One region of the Solibacillus daqui genome, then DNA from elsewhere that is predicted to be linked to it. Evidence: a T-box and tRNA genes for the amino acid it is inferred to sense, from the RefSeq annotation. Region 1 holds a T-box; the other holds one or more tRNA genes.

Region 1 (9,285 bases):
GTGACGCATTCCAAATTTTATTTACGAAGTTCCAAGTAGATTCAACTTTTTCAGTTGAGTAACGTAGATCTTGACCTGGTGAAGAACCAGTTGCTAAGAAGTAACGTAAAGAATCGGCACCATATTGCTCGATTACTTCCATTGGATCTACACCATTTCCTAGTGATTTAGACATTTTGCGTCCTTCTTCATCACGTACTAAACCATGGATTAATACATCTTGGAATGGACGTTTGCCCGTGAATTCTTTCCCTTGGAAGATCATACGACTTACCCAGAAGAAAATAATGTCATAGCCAGTTACTAGTGTGCTTGTTGGGTAGTAACGTTTGTATAATGCGTCTTCTTCATTTGGCCAGTTCATTGTAGAGAATGGCCATAATGCAGATGAGAACCACGTATCAAGCACGTCTTCATCTTGAGTCCAGTTTTCTTTATCTGCTGGAGCATCTTTACCTACGTAGATTTCCCCAGTTTCGTTATGATACCATGCAGGAATTTGGTGACCCCACCATAATTGACGAGAAATACACCAATCATGAATGTTTTCCATCCAGCGGTTATACGTATTTTCGAAACGGTTTGGTACGAAGTTTACTTTTTCTGCTTCATTTTTTTGCATTTCTAATGCTTCTTCAGCTAATGGGCCCATTTTTACGAACCATTGTGCCGAAAGATATGGCTCTACTACTGCGTTTGTACGCTCAGAGTGACCTACTTGGTGTACATGTGGCTCGATTTCAACAAGTACGCCCGCTTCTTGTAAATCTGCTACAATTTGCTTACGGCATTCGAAACGATCCATGCCATTGTATTTTCCAGCAAGTTGATTCATTGTGCCATCTTCGTTCATAATTAAAATACGTTCTAAATTATGACGGTTCCCTACTTCAAAATCATTCGGGTCATGCGCTGGTGTCATTTTTACAACACCTGTACCGAAGTCCTTATCAACGTAATCATCTGCAACGATTGGAATTTCACGGCCTACGATTGGTAAAATAACCGTTTTCCCTACTAAGTGTGCATAGCGCTCATCTTCTGGGTGAACAGCAACACCTGAGTCACCTAACATTGTTTCTGGGCGTGTTGTTGCAACGCGTAACACACCAGAGCCATCAGCAAGTGGGTATTCCATATGGTAGAATGCACCTTCTACTTCTTTATGAATAACTTCAATGTCAGAAAGGGCAGTTTTTGCAGCTGGGTCCCAGTTAATGATGCGTTCGCCGCGGTAAATTAAATCTTTTTCGTATAATTTTACAAATACTTCATTAACTGCTTTTGATAAGCCTTCATCTAATGTGAAACGCTCTTTTGAATAGTCTAATGCTAACCCTAACTTCGACCATTGCGCGCGAATGTGAGAAGCATATTCATCTTTCCATTCCCATGTTTTTTCTAGGAATTTTTCACGACCTAAATCATAACGTGTAATACCGTCTTCACGTAATTTTTGTTCTACTTTTGCCTGTGTTGCGATTCCTGCATGGTCCATACCTGGTAACCAAAGCGCATCGTAACCTTGCATACGTTTCATACGGATTAGAATATCTTGTAATGTTGTATCCCATGCGTGACCAAGGTGTAATTTCCCCGTTACATTTGGCGGTGGAATTACGATTGAATAAGGCTCTTTATCGCTAGTTGGGTCTGCTTCGAAAAATTTACCGTTTAACCACCATTCATAGCGGCCGGCTTCTGTTGACTGTGGATCATACTTAGTTGGCATTGTCATTTCAGTCATGTGTATCTCTCCTTTTAATAAAAAACTTTTTCAATGAAATCAAAAAACTCCCTTCGTCTTTAAAAAAGGACGAGGGAGTTAAGTCGCGGTACCACCTTTAATTCCGGTCGGGTTTAGTCAAGCGCTCGCAAAATATGCGGCGTTACTATGCCCAAACGGCACTTCATTCGATAACGGTGTTTAACCGGCACTTAGCTACTAACTGTTCACTAAGTCAGCTCCTAGGCTACCTTCTGTAAGGACAATGTGGAAACTTTGCAGCTACCGTTTCCTCTCTAATACATTGTTGCTTTACGTACTCTTCCTATTCAACGCTTCAAATATTAAGTTATTCTTTATTTTATGATGTTTTGCGTAAAATTTCAAGTATCACAATTTACACGGAATGATTATTTGTAACATATACTGACCTAAAGGAGTTTTCTAAATGCGTAAAAATTATAATCCATATTTATTGCCTCCTTGGCTAAGAAAATTTCGCTTTTTAATGCGACATTGCATTGTTCCATTAACGGTTTTTCAAGCAATTCGCACTCTTATTTTCCCAACTACTTTGGACATTATCTTATTGTTTATTTTGATTTTATTTTGTTATTTATTTTTAACAGATTTCATTTAATTAAATTTCCCCAAAATAAAAAAGGCAATAAAGAATAAGTCTTATTCTTTATTGCCTCGTTTCTTATTTTTTGGATGCATTTAACTGTACTTGTACAACACTATAGGCTTCCGCTAATTGGTCAAAAAAGTCAACTTCTTCATTCGAAATTCCTGAGGATTCTAAGATGGCAGCTTTCACCATTTTTTGTGCTTGCTGAAGCTGTTCATTTTCCTCATGCGTAACCGTAATTTGATGTTCTTGTTCGATATGGGCAACCGTAATTGGCTGTTCTTGTTCGATAACCTCTATTTTCTTTTCAGCTTCTTCTTTTTCTAGGTCACAGCTCACTTCCCACTTACAAACACATTCTCCACGCTCATTAACAGTTACAACCGATTGGAATGTCTGAATTTTAATATTCGCCACTTCCTCATTCGGTACATCGATCGAGAAAGGTAACGCGTATTCGAAATAGGCCTCGTCCTTTTCAATATCGAGATGTTCAATATAAATACCATCTTTCGAATTCGATTCGTTTTCTTTAAAATCAAAGTGCATATGACCTTTTAATACATAAACACCCTTTACGATGATTGAATCTGCATTCACTTCACTTTGCCAATTTGGCTCTACTTTTATGATAGAGCCTTCCTGTACAGTTCCAAAATGTTCAGGAAAGCGAAGTACCTCACTCATCTCCCATTTTTGCATTAAAACCGCCTCCTCCGTTTACTTTATGCCAAAATGCAATAAATAGACCAAGTATGAATAATTGTCCAACTATGCAAAAAATATTTACCTCATTTCCCCAGTTTAACTTGCTGTATCAGTTTTTACTCAAAAAAAGACCATTGTTTCCTGTGTAAACGAAACAATGGTCTTTAAATTTATCTTGCTAATTTCTCAAATACGGTATGGAAAGCAGCAACTGTTTTTGCAATATGTTGTTCTGTGTGAGCTGTTGAAAGGAATAAACCTTCAAATTGTGATGGTGGTAAGAAGATTCCTTCCTCCGCCATTAATTTAAAGTACTCCGCAAAAAGTGCTAAATCCGATGTTTTAGCAGATTCAAAATCAACTACGTTTTCATTTGTGAAGAAGAAACCAATCATAGAGCCTGCACGATTTACTGTGTGTGGAATGTTGAATTTCGTTGCTGCTGCGCGGAAACCTTCTTCTAATTGATCACCTAACTTTTTGAAATATTCATAAGAAGCTGGTGTTAATTGCTCTAATGTAGCACGGCCTGCTGTCATTGCAAGTGGGTTACCGGAAAGTGTACCCGCTTGATAAATCGGACCTGCTGGCGCGATGTTTTCCATAATTTCACGTTTACCTGCAAACGCTCCTACCGGAAGACCACCACCGATTACTTTCCCTAATGTTGTTAAATCAGGTGTTACACCGTAGTAACCTTGTGCACAGCCATAGTCTACACGGAATCCAGTCATAACCTCATCAAAAATTAATACCGTCCCATGTTTTTCCGTTAATTCACGTAAGCCGGTTAAAAACTCTGGCTTCGGCGGAACAACACCCATATTACCTGCTACTGGCTCAACGATAACCGCCGCTAATTCTGAACCGAATTTTTCAAAGACAATTTTTGCTGCTTCTAAATCATTGTAAGCAACCGTTAATGTATTTTTTGCGATATCTGCTGGAACACCAGGAGAGTCTGGTAAACCTAAAGTAGCAACACCAGAACCAGCTTTAATTAATAGCGAATCGCCATGTCCATGATAAGAACCTTCAAATTTTAAGATTTTATCACGCCCTGTATAACCACGAGCTAAACGCAATGCAGACATCGTTGCCTCTGTGCCCGACGAAACAAAACGAATCATTTCGACGCCTGGTACGCGGTCCATCACTAATTTTGCTAATTCATTTTCAGAAAGAGATGGTGCACCAAAAGAAGTTGCTTTCGCTGCTTGCTCTTGAATTGCTTGTACAACTTTTGGCTCTGAGTGACCTAAAATAAGTGGTCCCCAAGATAATACGTAATCAATGTATTCGTTGCCATCGATATCTGTAATCATTGCACCTTTACCTGATTCCATGAAAATTGGGTCTAAGTTTACTGATTTGAATGCACGTACTGGAGAGTTTACTCCACCCGGCATTAAATCAACAGCCTCTACGAAAGCTGCTTTTGATTTTTCATAACTACGCATATTATTTTTCCTCCAACCAACGGCAAACGTCTTTTGCATGATAAGTAATAATTAAGTCAGAACCCGCACGCTTCATACCTAATAATGTTTCCAGTACAACGGATTTTTCATCAATCCAGCCATTCCCGGCAGCTGCTTTAACCATTGAATATTCACCCGAAACGTTATACGCAACGACCGGAACAGGGAAGCTATTTTTCACATCACGAATAATATCCATGTAAGCTAATGCCGGTTTAACAATTAAGAAATCCGCGCCTTCTTCAATATCAGAAGTTGCTTCGCGAATGGCTTCCATACGGTTTGATGGGTCCATTTGATATGTTTTACGATCACCAAATTTCGGTGCACCTTCTGCAGCTTCACGAAACGGTCCGTAGTAGCTTGACGCATATTTTACCGCATAAGACATAACAGGAATATGTTCAAAACCAGCTGCATCTAACCCAGCACGAATGGCTGCTACGAAGCCGTCCATCATGTTAGAAGGAGCAATAATATCAGCCCCTGCTTCCGCTTGAGAAATAGCAGTTTGCGCTAATAAATTCAATGAAGGATCATTTAAAATTTGTTGGTTTTCAACAACTCCACAATGTCCATGATCTGTGAACTCGCATAAGCAAGTGTCAGCAATTACTAATAACTCAGGGTGTAATTCTTTAATTAATCGCGTTGCTTTTTGAACGATACCGTGTTCATGGTATGCACCTGAACCAACCGCATCCTTTTCAGCTGGAATTCCAAATAATAATACTGCTTGAATGCCTAGCTCAACAATTTCATCTACTTCAGTAGCTAAATTGTCTAGTGATAATTGAAACACACCTGGCATTGAGCTTACTTCGTTTTTAATATTTTCGCCTTCAATAATGAATAAGGGATAAATCAAATCTTCTTTGTGTAAGTATGTTTCTTTTACTAATGCACGCATCGCCGATGTTTGACGTAAACGGCGGTGACGTTGAAAATAAAGTTCTGTCATGTTGATGATTCCTCCACAATAAGCTGTTCAATGACTGCTTGCATAGTATAGATTTTAGGCTGAACACTTGGTGTAATACCATATTTTTCTAGTGCCGCCGTTGTTATATGACCAATAGAGGCTATTTTTACTTGATCCCATGAAATAGAGGTAGCCACTTCATTTGCATACACATCTACTGCGGATGGGCTAGCAAAAATAACGACTGGATTTGGTACATTTCGTATTCTTTCTTTCAAATCCTCTACGTACCGCTGATGAGCATGCGTTTCATAGACCGTCCATTCATCTGCGCCTGTGCCATCACGAATAGTGCTTTTTGCCATAGAGCCCCGTACAAATAAAGCACGTTCATTTGACTGTAACTGAAATTCTTTAATAAACACATCGGCACTATAAACAGTCGGTATAAAGTGAATCGGATAGCCATGCTTTTTCAGTAAGGCCGCTGTCTTTTCACCGACAGCCGCAATTTTAATCGTACTCGACAATGTTGTTAGAGCGCGTTCAAGTTTGTTTACAAAATACTTAACCGCATTTTGACTCGTAAAAATAAGCCAATTATACGCTGTCAAATTACATAAATAAATTTGATCTTCTTTCGTCTCTTTTTCAACTGTTTCAATTAACGGATAACAATAAACTTGACCGCCATGCTGTGTAATGCGTTCTTTGACAGACATGACAACACTTGAGCCCGTTAAAAAAATTGTTTTGTTAGCAAGTGCTTTACTCAACATCAAGCTCAGCCTTTACTTTTTGAATTAAATCAAAGGCACCTTGTTCTGTTAGTTTTGCTGCTACTTGTTTACCTAATACATCCGCATCCGTACCTGTTAACGTTTCTTTATAGCTTACAGAAGCATCAGGTGCTGCGACTAAACCAGTTAATGTAATTGTGTCCTCATCAACTGTTGCATACCCTGCGATTGGTACTTGGCAACCCCCATCCATAGCCGCTAAGAACGCTCGCTCTGCATTAGCTGTTTTCCAAGTAGGTGCATCTGTTAATTTTGACAATTGCTCAAGTAACTCTGCATCATCTGCACGGCACTCGATTCCTAATGAGCCTTGTGCTACTGCTGGTAGGCAGATATTCGTATCTAAGTACTCTGTTACGACTTCATCGCTCCATCCAAGACGTTTAAGACCTGCTGCTGCTAAAATAATCGCATCATAGTCTTCTGTTTCAAGTTTATTTAAACGTGTATCTACATTTCCACGTATCCATTTAATAGTTAAGTCTGGTCGTACTGTGAGAAGCTGTGCTGAACGGCGTAACGAGCTTGTACCAACAACTGCGCCTTCTGGTAAATCAGCAAATTTTACATGATTTTTTGAAATGAATGCATCACGAGCATCTTCACGTGGTGGAATACAGCCAATCACTAAGCCTTCCGGTAATACAGCAGGCATGTCCTTCATTGAATGCACCGCGAAATCGATTTCTTTATCATATAATGCTTGCTCAATTTCTTTTACGAATAAGCCTTTACCACCAACTTTTGAAAGCTGAACATCTAAAATACGGTCGCCTTTTGTAACGATTTCTTTAATTTCAAATTCAAACGGTACACCAGCTGCTTTTAATTCGTTAATAAACCAGTTTGTTTGCGTTAATGCTAATTTACTTTTACGTGAACCTACAATAATTTTTCTCAAGTTATTCCGACCTTTCTGTTATACCCATAGATGGAAATTCGATAGTTTGCTGCCGAGAAAGAAATTTACGACAACAAGTAAAAATAAATAAATATGTACGCGTGCATACATCGTACCTATTAATGTGCCTTTACGGTGCAATACAAAAATAATTAAGTACACGACTGACACAACAAATGAGCCAATAATTTTCACATCAAAAATTGAAATACCTTCTAACGTTAAAAATGCCCATTCCAACCCTAAAATTAAACTAATTAATAATAAAGGAACACCAATAATTGTTGAATAATTAATCCAACTCATCGTTTGCTGTAAATTCGGCAAGCGCGACCATAAATTGTTCCATTTCTTTTGCTTTAATATGCGATACAAAATCAAATACAGAATGGCAAAGATAAACGCCACAGAAAATGCCGCATAAGAAACAATCGCAAAGCTAATATGAATAAGTAGCATTTCAGAAATTAGCGCTTCTCCAACTATTTGTTGTGCTGACTGTGGTGCAATTAAATGAATCGACATAAAAACAAAACTCAATACATTTATAAAGAACACCGGCAGATCAACACGGACAATGCAGTGTAGGACGATTGACAACATTGTAAGTAGCCATGCATAGATAAAGACACCTTCATAGAGCGATAATATCGGGAAACGTTTCGTCTCTATGACAAACAAGACTAAATAAATCGTTTGCAATACCCAAACAATCGAAACAAACCAAAATGCAACACGCCTACATTTCACATTTTTATATAAATAATCAATAAAATATAGCACGATACTGAGCGCATAGAGAACAATTATGAGCTCATATAATCTTGCCATAACTAAATCTGTCATAAGCTCAATCCCCTATTTGAAATTTGCTCCAATAACCCATTTCTAGTTATGTTTAGAGAAACATCTTCCACACTAAATCGTGCGAATTACTATCATTTCTAATGTAGACTTCCAAAATTTTATACTTGATAATCTACAATAAAAACGACCAATCATAGAATGTCCTAAAACATATATGAAAAAGCGTTTTCGCTATCTATAATTTTACCATATAGATACGAAAACGCTTATGTTTTATTTGAAGAAAGTACGTCAATATGGCCAGATTTCTATTGGCGAAGCGTTCTATTAATAAGACAAACGTGGCTCAAAATTTGCCTCTTGAAGCTGTTCATCTTGCTGTGCCTTTTGTTGCATTTGTTGCACTTCATGTTCCACATCTTCTTCAATCCCAAAAATTTGTTGGAATAATAAAAGCTGTACCGCTGCTTCATTTGAATTGGCCAATTCTTTCGCCTGTAAAATAGGATTTTTTAATAATTGATTAATAATCGATTTCGTATGTTTATTTAAAATTTTTCGCTCACGCTCTGTTAAATCAGGCATTTTGTTTTCAATACTCATCATCGTTTCTTCTTGAATCGATGCCGCTTTCTTACGTAATGCTGAAATAACTGGTACTACACCCAACGTTTTAAACCAATCTTTAAATTCAACAATTTCGTTTTGAATCATTGTCATAATTTCATTTGCTGCACGTTCTCGCTCTGCTAAATTGGCTTGTACAATTCCTTGTAAATCATCGATATCATATAAGAAAACATTTGGTACGTCGCTAATTTTTGGATCTAAATCACGTGGTACCGCAATATCTACCATAAATAACGGGTCGCCTTTACGGAATTTCGCGACGTCCTTCATTAAATCGTAATCAATGACATAGTCAGTCGCACCTGTTGAGCTGATTAAAATATCCGCCTCAAGTAGCGTACATTGTAATTCATTCATTGCCTTAGCATCACCATCAAATTTGGATGCTAAATTTTGTGCCTTTTCAAAAGTACGGTTAATTACTGTTACTTTCCCAACGCCATTACCATGAAGATTTTGAATCGCTAGCTCACCCATTTTACCAGCACCTAAAATCGCGACATGCTTGTTTTGTAATGAACCGAAAATCTTCTTGGCTAACTCAACTGCTGCATACGAAACAGATACGGCATTTTCTCCGATCGCAGTTTCACTATGAGCACGCTTGGCAAACGTTACAGCTTGTTTAAATAAGTGATTATAAATAGTTCCCGTTGTCCCTAATTCTTGACCTTTTAAG
Region 2 (9,285 bases), 270 kb from region 1:
AAACAACATAAGGCTCCGTACCATTGCAAACAACTAAAGGTTTTTACGATGACGGCAGCTCGACCCGCACTTTACTATTTGAAACAACAGATGAAGCAATTAAGCTAATGATAGAAAATATGTACTTCCTCGATCAACAAGACGATACAATCAACATCCCGTTTATCTAACAAAAGCACAGTCATGAAGTTGTTTATTTCATGACTGTGCTTTTTTATTTCATCAATGCTTGAAGCTTATCAGTAAATGGTTTTAAATAAATTTGAGGGAGTGCTTGCATATCAGCTAAGCTAATTTCCTGACTACCACTCACTTTTTCATCTCCCTGATAATAATAGCCTGTCACCAATGCACTAGTAATGGTGCCATTAGATAAATTAAAGAAATCCTGCAACCTCATATAATACATGCCATCTAATTCTTCTCGTTGAATTTGAAATGTATTCAATCCATTTGTTATTTCATAAATAAACACATTCGCAAACTCATAATCTTTAATATTTTCATTTTGTATCTTATAAGGAATGACCCCTAATGCTTTTAGATCTTCAAAAGCTATATTTATCCCCAATTCCTCATGCAGCTCTCTCACACCATCTAAAACCGTTTCTGTCGCTAATAAATGCCCTGCTGCTGTTATATCAAATTGATTTGGATAATCTTTTTTCAACTTACTGCGCAATTGTAAATAGATTATCCATTCATCTTCTATTTTTTCTATTACCCAGCACTGAAACACTTCATGCCAATAGCCCTTAGCATGTACTTCGTCACGTATTGCTTCACCAATCTTATGATAATGTTCATCAAAAATTGCCAAGCGTTCTATCATCTGACTCACCGCCTCTTTAATTATGCGTATTAAAAAACACTAAGTACTATTGAATGTACTTAGTGTTTTCTTGTTTTACTTATGTATGACCCGTACGGGATTCGAACCCGTGTTACCGCCGTGAAAGGGCGGTGTCTTAACCACTTGACCAACGGGCCGTGGCGGAGAATGAGGGATTTGAACCCTCGCGCCGGTTACCCGACCTACACCCTTAGCAGGGGCGCCTCTTCAGCCTCTTGAGTAATTCCCCTTAAATAAATATGGCTCCGAAGGCAGGACTCGAACCTGCGACCTGCCGGTTAACAGCCGGATGCTCTACCAACTGAGCTACTTCGGAACGTTTTATATGGTGGGCCTAAATGGACTCGAACCATCGACCTCACGCTTATCAGGCGTGCGCTCTAACCAGCTGAGCTATAGGCCCTCTTAAAAACTGGAGCGGGTGATCGGAATCGAACCGACAACATCAGCTTGGAAGGCTGAGGTTTTACCACTAAACTACACCCGCATATGGTGGGTTTGGACGGAATCGAACCGCCGACACTTAGAGCTTCAATCTAATGCTCTACCAACTGAGCTACAAACCCATAAAAAATGGCGGTCCCGACCGGGATCGAACCGGCGATCTCCTGCGTGACAGGCAGGCATGTTAACCGCTACACCACGGGACCATTTGGTTGCGGGGACAGGACTTGAACCTGTGACCTTCGGGTTATGAGCCCGACGAGCTACCACTGCTCCACCCCGCGATAATAAAAAACTCAATTATTCAATTAAAATGGAGGAGGTAGAGGGATTCGAACCCCCGCGCGGTGTTACCCGCCTGTCGGTTTTCAAGACCGATCCCTTCAGCCAGACTTGGGTATACCTCCGAGTTAAATATGTGATTACTGGTGGACCTTACAGGACTCGAACCTGTGACCGGACGGTTATGAGCCGTCTGCTCTAACCAACTGAGCTAAAGGTCCTTAAGATGGCTACCGAGGGAGTCGAACCCACGACCTTTCGGGTATGAACCGAATGCTCTAGCCAGCTGAGCTAGGTAGCCAGGATCTTTATTTTGGTTGTCTTTTATGGTGGAGCCTAGCGGGATCGAACCGCTGACCTCCTGCGTGCAAGGCAGGCGCTCTCCCAGCTGAGCTAAGGCCCCATTATAATGGTCGGAATGACAGGATTCGAACCTACGACCCCTTGGTCCCAAACCAAGTGCTCTACCAAGCTGAGCTACATTCCGTAATCTGGCGCGCCCGACAGGAGTCGAACCCATAACCTTTTGATCCGTAGTCAAACGCTCTATCCAATTGAGCTACGGGCGCGCTATACATATTAAAATAAAATGGTGCCGAGGGCCGGAATCGAACCGGCACGGTGATCACTCACCGCAGGATTTTAAGTCCTGTGCGTCTGCCAGTTCCGCCACCCCGGCATTTTTTGGAGCGGAAGACGAGGTTCGAACTCGCGACCCCCACCTTGGCAAGGTGGTGTTCTACCACTGAACTACTTCCGCAAAATGCTTAAGATATTTTTTATCTGACAGTTATGAAATTAAATGGTGCGGGTGAAGGGAGTCGAACCCCCACGCCTTGCGGCGCTAGATCCTAAGTCTAGTGCGTCTGCCAATTCCGCCACACCCGCTAAAGCAAATTACTGGTGAGCCATGAAGGACTCGAACCTTCGACCCTCTGATTAAAAGTCAGATGCTCTACCGACTGAGCTAATGGCTCTCTAAAATGGTGCCGGCGAAAGGAGTCGAACCCTCGACCTACTGATTACAAGTCAGTTGCTCTACCAACTGAGCTACACCGGCATTTTAGAAATGGTGGAGGATGACGGGCTCGAACCGCCGACCCCCTGCTTGTAAGGCAGGTGCTCTCCCAGCTGAGCTAATCCTCCTGGGTAATATTGTTACATTTCGTAAGTGACCTTTCTCTTAAGGACAAGATTTATAATATCAGTATTCATAAGAAAATGCAATGATTTTTTGAAAACTTTTTTAAAAAATATATTTTTTTCAAAAATCCCCATCAAATGACCTTGTTAACCAATGAAAACGATTTCTTAGTATATCGAAATTCTAATATGATTATCCATTTTTTTCAACAGTTGTTTTTCATTTTTATAAAAAAATTTATGCTCTTCGTTATTTAATTATATGTAAAAATTCGAAAAATACTGTTGGCTCAACTAGTAGATATAGATTCTTACCATAAGAATCTATATTTTTACATTAACCCAAATTCAAACACAACGAAATGTTATTTGCCCGTTTCGTTGTACTCTTTCCACAATCCCTAAAATTTCAGCATAATTAACATAGCCAATTACTTCCGAAAAAATAAGCGTAGGCATCGTATGCATTAAATTACCATAAAGAGCATTCGCCAGTTTTAAGACTGACTCATTGCCTTGTTCAATCTGTTTTGCAATTCGCTGCACTTTGTAATCAATCTTCGCGATATTTAATTGGGCTACCTCAGAAAAATTAGTAAATATCTTTTCATGACCAGCAAATACCGTTGAAATTAATAATTTCTGACATTGCTCAATTGATTGACGATGCTGTAATACTGTTGGAAGCAATAATTTCCTTGAATCAAAGTCAATTAATGCATTTGTCGACCCCTTTTCGATAATTAAATCTCCCGTAAACAACCAGCCTGATTCTTCATCATATAAAGTTATTGAGTCCAATGAATGCCCTGGCGTTTCCAAAACTTTTAATTCTCCAACATAATCATTTGCTTGAATTGGCTCAATCACAGACTTTATACGCAATCCACCAGCATCATTTAGTGTTTGCTTCATTTTCTCTATACGGGACGCCATAACATGTGTACAACCATAGTGTTCATATAGCTCTTCAAAAAATTGAATTTTAGTCTGCTGATAAGTTGTTGTCAATGCTAGCCTCTCTAATGCAAGTGGATGTGCGAATACCGGAATTTGCTTTTTTCCAATAATTTTATTGACCATACCAATATGATCAATATGGTGGTGAGTCAAAATGATTTGATCAATATCCATTATGTTTAAATCATATGCAGCAAGCTGTTCATCAAAAAACACTTCATATTCGGCTGAATCAATTCCTGCATCAATTAATGTTAGCTTATTTTGGTGTTCAAATAGGTAACAGTTAATATTATTCATTTGTCCGTATTTAACTGGATAAATAATTGGATATACTTTTTTAGTATTATATTCAAAAACTGCACTCACCTTTATGCCTCCTCTATTTCATCAAATTAAATCTATTATAATTTCTCGAATACTATTTGATTATTGAACAAAAATATATCATTTCAAAATATCTTTGAAGGGATACTTTTATGGCCGCGTTTACATCAATAATTCAGCCATTTGTATCAACTCAACTCTTACATAAATTCTGACCAAATTTTACACCTGTTGCTTATATTAAATATAACGGGCTGGAAGCCATATTATTTAACTACCCAAACTACAATGAAAATTACTATATTACAGTAGCTAAAACGGATCAATTTAACGCCAGGCATGCTGTTCTTATCCATGAACTATCTCATAGCTATTGGCTTACTTTCGGTGTAGCACGTTTTCCTTACGAATTATTGGACTTAAATTACTCTATATGTGAGAAAATCATTTTACTGCGTAATGAAGAACAAAAAGCACTATAAAAAGCACTCCAATATGGCTAACTCGCTACTACATATGATTTCATTGGTTTTAGAAAAGCCAGAATTTCTTTATTTCCTCAAGAAAAAAGTTATGAAGCAGCCTGAAAAACAATAGCAGATCCTACATACTATATCGAAAATAAGGCATTCAAGGACATTACAGCAAGTCAAAGGTGAATGGTATATTAAAAAAAGCTTATATGCTTAAACTGACGCTCTGGAAAGCTATATACATAATTCAAAAAATAATGTTATAAAGTAACCTGACTTTGAGCAATTTAACCAATCAATTGGTTAACAAATTATTTTTGCCGGTACTTTAACAGACGTAGCCCTTAATCCAATGAATATTATAAATCAATTCATCATTACTTTAACAAAATAATAAATGGTACCACGTCTTAAATAATTACACAGCTTATAAGAAAGACTTTTAAGTAAATAACTCGACTAGAGCATTTCAATATGGAGAAACTAATAATCAATTAATATTGATTACAAAAAAACGCTAAGCAAGGAAAATATGCTTAGCGTTTTCTTGTTTTACTTATGTATGACCCGTACGGGATTCGAACCCGTGTTACCGCCGTGAAAGGGCGGTGTCTTAACCACTTGACCAACGGGCCGTGGCGGAGAATGAGGGATTTGAACCCTCGCGCCGGTTACCCGACCTACACCCTTAGCAGGGGCGCCTCTTCAGCCTCTTGAGTAATTCCCCTTAAATAAATATGGCTCCGAAGGCAGGACTCGAACCTGCGACCTGCCGGTTAACAGCCGGATGCTCTACCAACTGAGCTACTTCGGAACGTTTTATATGGTGGGCCTAAATGGACTCGAACCATCGACCTCACGCTTATCAGGCGTGCGCTCTAACCAGCTGAGCTATAGGCCCTCTTAAAAACTGGAGCGGGTGATCGGAATCGAACCGACAACATCAGCTTGGAAGGCTGAGGTTTTACCACTAAACTACACCCGCATATGGTGGGTTTGGACGGAATCGAACCGCCGACACTTAGAGCTTCAATCTAATGCTCTACCAACTGAGCTACAAACCCATAAAAAATGGCGGTCCCGACCGGGATCGAACCGGCGATCTCCTGCGTGACAGGCAGGCATGTTAACCGCTACACCACGGGACCATTTGGTTGCGGGGACAGGACTTGAACCTGTGACCTTCGGGTTATGAGCCCGACGAGCTACCACTGCTCCACCCCGCGATAATAAAAAACTCAATTATTCAATTAAAATGGAGGAGGTAGAGGGATTCGAACCCCCGCGCGGTGTTACCCGCCTGTCGGTTTTCAAGACCGATCCCTTCAGCCAGACTTGGGTATACCTCCGAGTTAAATATGTGATTACTGGTGGACCTTACAGGACTCGAACCTGTGACCGGACGGTTATGAGCCGTCTGCTCTAACCAACTGAGCTAAAGGTCCTTAAGATGGCTACCGAGGGAGTCGAACCCACGACCTTTCGGGTATGAACCGAATGCTCTAGCCAGCTGAGCTAGGTAGCCAGGATCTTTATTTTGGTTGTCTTTTATGGTGGAGCCTAGCGGGATCGAACCGCTGACCTCCTGCGTGCAAGGCAGGCGCTCTCCCAGCTGAGCTAAGGCCCCATTATAATGGTCGGAATGACAGGATTCGAACCTACGACCCCTTGGTCCCAAACCAAGTGCTCTACCAAGCTGAGCTACATTCCGTAATCTGGCGCGCCCGACAGGAGTCGAACCCATAACCTTTTGATCCGTAGTCAAACGCTCTATCCAATTGAGCTACGGGCGCGCTATACATATTAAAATAAAATGGTGCCGAGGGCCGGAATCGAACCGGCACGGTGATCACTCACCGCAGGATTTTAAGTCCTGTGCGTCTGCCAGTTCCGCCACCCCGGCATTTTTTGGAGCGGAAGACGAGGTTCGAACTCGCGACCCCCACCTTGGCAAGGTGGTGTTCTACCACTGAACTACTTCCGCAAAATGCTTAAGATATTTTTTATCTGACAGTTATGAAATTAAATGGTGCGGGTGAAGGAGTCGAACCCCCACGCCTTGCGGCGCTAGATCCTAAGTCTAGTGCGTCTGCCAATTCCGCCACACCCGCTAAAGCAAATTACTGGTGAGCCATGAAGGACTCGAACCTTCGACCCTCTGATTAAAAGTCAGATGCTCTACCGACTGAGCTAATGGCTCTCTAAAATGGTGCCGGCGAAAGGAGTCGAACCCTCGACCTACTGATTACAAGTCAGTTGCTCTACCAACTGAGCTACACCGGCATTTTAGAAATGGTGGAGGATGACGGGCTCGAACCGCCGACCCCCTGCTTGTAAGGCAGGTGCTCTCCCAGCTGAGCTAATCCTCCTGGGTAATAACCTAGCGACGTCCTACTCTCACAGGGGGAAACCCCCAACTACCATCGGCGCTAAAGAGCTTAACTTCTGTGTTCGGTATGGGAACAGGTGTGACCTCTTTGCCATCATCACTAGATTAATTTGAAAGAATTATTCTTTCAAAACTGGATAAACGGTTCATTGATTTTCGTAAACATGTGGTTAAGTCCTCGACCGATTAGTATTCGTCAGCTACATGTGTCGCCACACTTCCACCTCGAACCTATCTACCTGATCGTCTTTCAGGGGTCTTACTTACTTGAGTAATGGGAAATCTCATCTTGAGGGGGCTTCATGCTTAGATGCTTTCAGCACTTATCCCGTCCACACATAGCTACCCAGCGATGCCTTTGGCAAGACAACTGGTACACCAGCGGTGTGTCCATCCCGGTCCTCTCGTACTAAGGACAGCTCCTCTCAAATTTCCTACGCCCACGACGGATAGGGACCGAACTGTCTCACGACGTTCTGAACCCAGCTCGCGTACCGCTTTAATGGGCGAACAGCCCAACCCTTGGGACCGACTACAGCCCCAGGATGCGATGAGCCGACATCGAGGTGCCAAACCTCCCCGTCGATGTGGACTCTTGGGGGAGATAAGCCTGTTATCCCCGGGGTAGCTTTTATCCGTTGAGCGATGGCCCTTCCATGCGGAACCACCGGATCACTAAGCCCGTCTTTCGACCCTGCTCGACTTGTAGGTCTCGCAGTCAAGCTCCCTTATGCCTTTACACTCTACGAATGATTTCCAACCATTCTGAGGGAACCTTTGGGCGCCTCCGTTACCTTTTAGGAGGCGACCGCCCCAGTCAAACTGTCCGCCTGACACTGTCTCCTACCCCGCTAAGGGGCATGGGTTAGAAGTTCAATACAACCAGGGTAGTATCCCACCGACGCCTCCTTCGAAGCTGGCGCTCCGAGATCTCTGGCTCCTACCTATCCTGTACAAGTTGTACCAAAATTCAATATCAAGCTACAGTAAAGCTCCACGGGGTCTTTCCGTCCTGTCGCGGGTAACCTGCATCTTCACAGGTACTATAATTTCACCGAGTCTCTCGTTGAGACAGTGCCCAGATCGTTACGCCTTTCGTGCGGGTCGGAACTTACCCGACAAGGAATTTCGCTACCTTAGGACCGTTATAGTTACGGCCGCCGTTTACTGGGGCTTCAATTCGCAGCTTCGCTTGCGCTAACCACTCCTCTTAACCTTCCAGCACCGGGCAGGCGTCAGCCCCTATACGTCACCTTACGGTTTTGCAGAGACCTGTGTTTTTGCTAAACAGTCGCCTGGGCCTATTCACTGCGGCTCTCTCGGGCTATACACCCTACCAGAGCACCCCTTCTCCCGAAGTTACGGGGTCATTTTGCCGAGTTCCTTAACGAGAGTTCTCTCGCACACCTTAGGATTCTCTCCTCGACTACCTGTGTCGGTTTGCGGTACGGGTACCTCCCACCTCGATAGAGGCTTTTCTTGGCAGTGTGAGATCAGGAACTTCCTCCATACGGAGTCGTCATCACAGCTCAATGTTAAAGTACGCGGATTTGCCTACGCACACACCTTACTGCTTGAACAGAGACAACCAACGCTCTGCTTACCCTACCCTACTGCGTCCCCCCATTTCTCAAACGGTGGGGAGGTAGTACAGGAATATCAACCTGTTATCCATCGCCTACGCCTATCGGCCTCGGCTTAGGTCCCGACTAACCCTGAGCGGACGAGCCTTCCTCAGGAAACCTTAGTCATACGGTGCATGGGATTCTCACCCATGTTTCGCTACTCATACCGGCATTCTCACTTCTAAGCGCTCCACCAGTCCTTCCGGTCTGACTTCAACGCCCTTAGAACGCTCTCCTACCACGCATACCAATGGTATGCATCCACAGCTTCGGTGAATCGTTTAGCCCCGATACATTTTCGGCGCAGCGTCACTCGACCAGTGAGCTATTACGCACTCTTTAAATGATGGCTGCTTCTAAGCCAACATCCTGGTTGTCTAAGCAACGCCACATCCTTTTCCACTTAACGATTACTTTGGGACCTTAGCTGGTGGTCTGGGCTGTTTCCCTTTTGACTACGGATCTTATCACTCGCAGTCTGACTCCCGTGTATAAATATCCGGCATTCGGAGTTTGTCTGAATTCGGTAAAGCGAGATGCCCCCTAGTCCAAACAGTGCTCTACCTCCGGTATTCTCAATCACGAGGCTAGCCCTAAAGCTATTTCGGAGAGAACCAGCTATCTCCAAGTTCGATTGGAATTTCTCCGCTACCCACACCTCATCCCCGCACTTTTCAACGTGCGTGGGTTCGGACCTCCAGTAAGTGTTACCTCACCTTCATCCTGGACATGGGTAGATCACCTGGTTTCGGGTCTACGACCACGTACTAATTCGCCCTATTCAGACTC

The links. The T-box of region 1 lies ahead of O7776_RS13725 (valine--tRNA ligase). A T-box ahead of a tRNA ligase gene usually reads a tRNA of that ligase, here a tRNA-Val.
Region 2: it has a tRNA-Val gene. The T-box ahead of O7776_RS13725 (valine--tRNA ligase) is inferred to sense a tRNA for this amino acid. The anticodon was not compared.

The regions. Positions count from the first base shown of each region.
Region 1 is NZ_CP114887.1:2,794,323-2,803,607, forward strand. Features, by position in the region: gene O7776_RS13725 (valine--tRNA ligase) at 1-1,747, opposite strand, end outside; T-box leader at 1,810-2,068, opposite strand; gene O7776_RS13735 (alanine racemase) at 2,430-3,059, opposite strand; gene hemL (glutamate-1-semialdehyde 2,1-aminomutase) at 3,236-4,525, opposite strand; gene hemB (porphobilinogen synthase) at 4,527-5,507, opposite strand; gene O7776_RS13750 (uroporphyrinogen-III synthase) at 5,504-6,247, opposite strand; gene hemC (hydroxymethylbilane synthase) at 6,237-7,169, opposite strand; gene ccsA (cytochrome c biogenesis protein CcsA) at 7,188-8,015, opposite strand; gene hemA (glutamyl-tRNA reductase) at 8,304-9,285, opposite strand, start outside.
Region 2 is NZ_CP114887.1:3,067,336-3,076,620, forward strand. Features, by position in the region: gene O7776_RS14970 (hypothetical protein) at 1-11, shown strand, start outside; gene O7776_RS14975 (hypothetical protein) at 24-170, shown strand; gene O7776_RS14980 (NUDIX hydrolase) at 215-832, opposite strand; tRNA gene O7776_RS14985 (tRNA-Glu) at 919-990, opposite strand; tRNA gene O7776_RS14990 (tRNA-Ser) at 992-1,082, opposite strand; tRNA gene O7776_RS14995 (tRNA-Asn) at 1,094-1,169, opposite strand; tRNA gene O7776_RS15000 (tRNA-Ile) at 1,180-1,256, opposite strand; tRNA gene O7776_RS15005 (tRNA-Gly) at 1,267-1,340, opposite strand; tRNA gene O7776_RS15010 (tRNA-Phe) at 1,344-1,419, opposite strand; tRNA gene O7776_RS15015 (tRNA-Asp) at 1,428-1,503, opposite strand; tRNA gene O7776_RS15020 (tRNA-Met) at 1,507-1,581, opposite strand; tRNA gene O7776_RS15025 (tRNA-Ser) at 1,612-1,704, opposite strand; tRNA gene O7776_RS15030 (tRNA-Ile) at 1,724-1,800, opposite strand; tRNA gene O7776_RS15035 (tRNA-Met) at 1,807-1,880, opposite strand; tRNA gene O7776_RS15040 (tRNA-Ala) at 1,907-1,982, opposite strand; tRNA gene O7776_RS15045 (tRNA-Pro) at 1,990-2,066, opposite strand; tRNA gene O7776_RS15050 (tRNA-Arg) at 2,072-2,148, opposite strand; tRNA gene O7776_RS15055 (tRNA-Leu) at 2,170-2,258, opposite strand; tRNA gene O7776_RS15060 (tRNA-Gly) at 2,265-2,339, opposite strand; tRNA gene O7776_RS15065 (tRNA-Leu) at 2,383-2,467, opposite strand; tRNA gene O7776_RS15070 (tRNA-Lys) at 2,481-2,556, opposite strand; tRNA gene O7776_RS15075 (tRNA-Thr) at 2,564-2,639, opposite strand; tRNA gene O7776_RS15080 (tRNA-Val) at 2,650-2,725, opposite strand; gene O7776_RS15085 (MBL fold metallo-hydrolase) at 3,071-4,051, opposite strand; tRNA gene O7776_RS15090 (tRNA-Glu) at 5,046-5,117, opposite strand; tRNA gene O7776_RS15095 (tRNA-Ser) at 5,119-5,209, opposite strand; tRNA gene O7776_RS15100 (tRNA-Asn) at 5,221-5,296, opposite strand; tRNA gene O7776_RS15105 (tRNA-Ile) at 5,307-5,383, opposite strand; tRNA gene O7776_RS15110 (tRNA-Gly) at 5,394-5,467, opposite strand; tRNA gene O7776_RS15115 (tRNA-Phe) at 5,471-5,546, opposite strand; tRNA gene O7776_RS15120 (tRNA-Asp) at 5,555-5,630, opposite strand; tRNA gene O7776_RS15125 (tRNA-Met) at 5,634-5,708, opposite strand; tRNA gene O7776_RS15130 (tRNA-Ser) at 5,739-5,831, opposite strand; tRNA gene O7776_RS15135 (tRNA-Ile) at 5,851-5,927, opposite strand; tRNA gene O7776_RS15140 (tRNA-Met) at 5,934-6,007, opposite strand; tRNA gene O7776_RS15145 (tRNA-Ala) at 6,034-6,109, opposite strand; tRNA gene O7776_RS15150 (tRNA-Pro) at 6,117-6,193, opposite strand; tRNA gene O7776_RS15155 (tRNA-Arg) at 6,199-6,275, opposite strand; tRNA gene O7776_RS15160 (tRNA-Leu) at 6,297-6,385, opposite strand; tRNA gene O7776_RS15165 (tRNA-Gly) at 6,392-6,466, opposite strand; tRNA gene O7776_RS15170 (tRNA-Leu) at 6,510-6,593, opposite strand; tRNA gene O7776_RS15175 (tRNA-Lys) at 6,607-6,682, opposite strand; tRNA gene O7776_RS15180 (tRNA-Thr) at 6,690-6,765, opposite strand; tRNA gene O7776_RS15185 (tRNA-Val) at 6,776-6,851, opposite strand; rRNA gene rrf (5S ribosomal RNA) at 6,861-6,976, opposite strand; rRNA gene O7776_RS15195 (23S ribosomal RNA) at 7,038-9,285, opposite strand, start outside.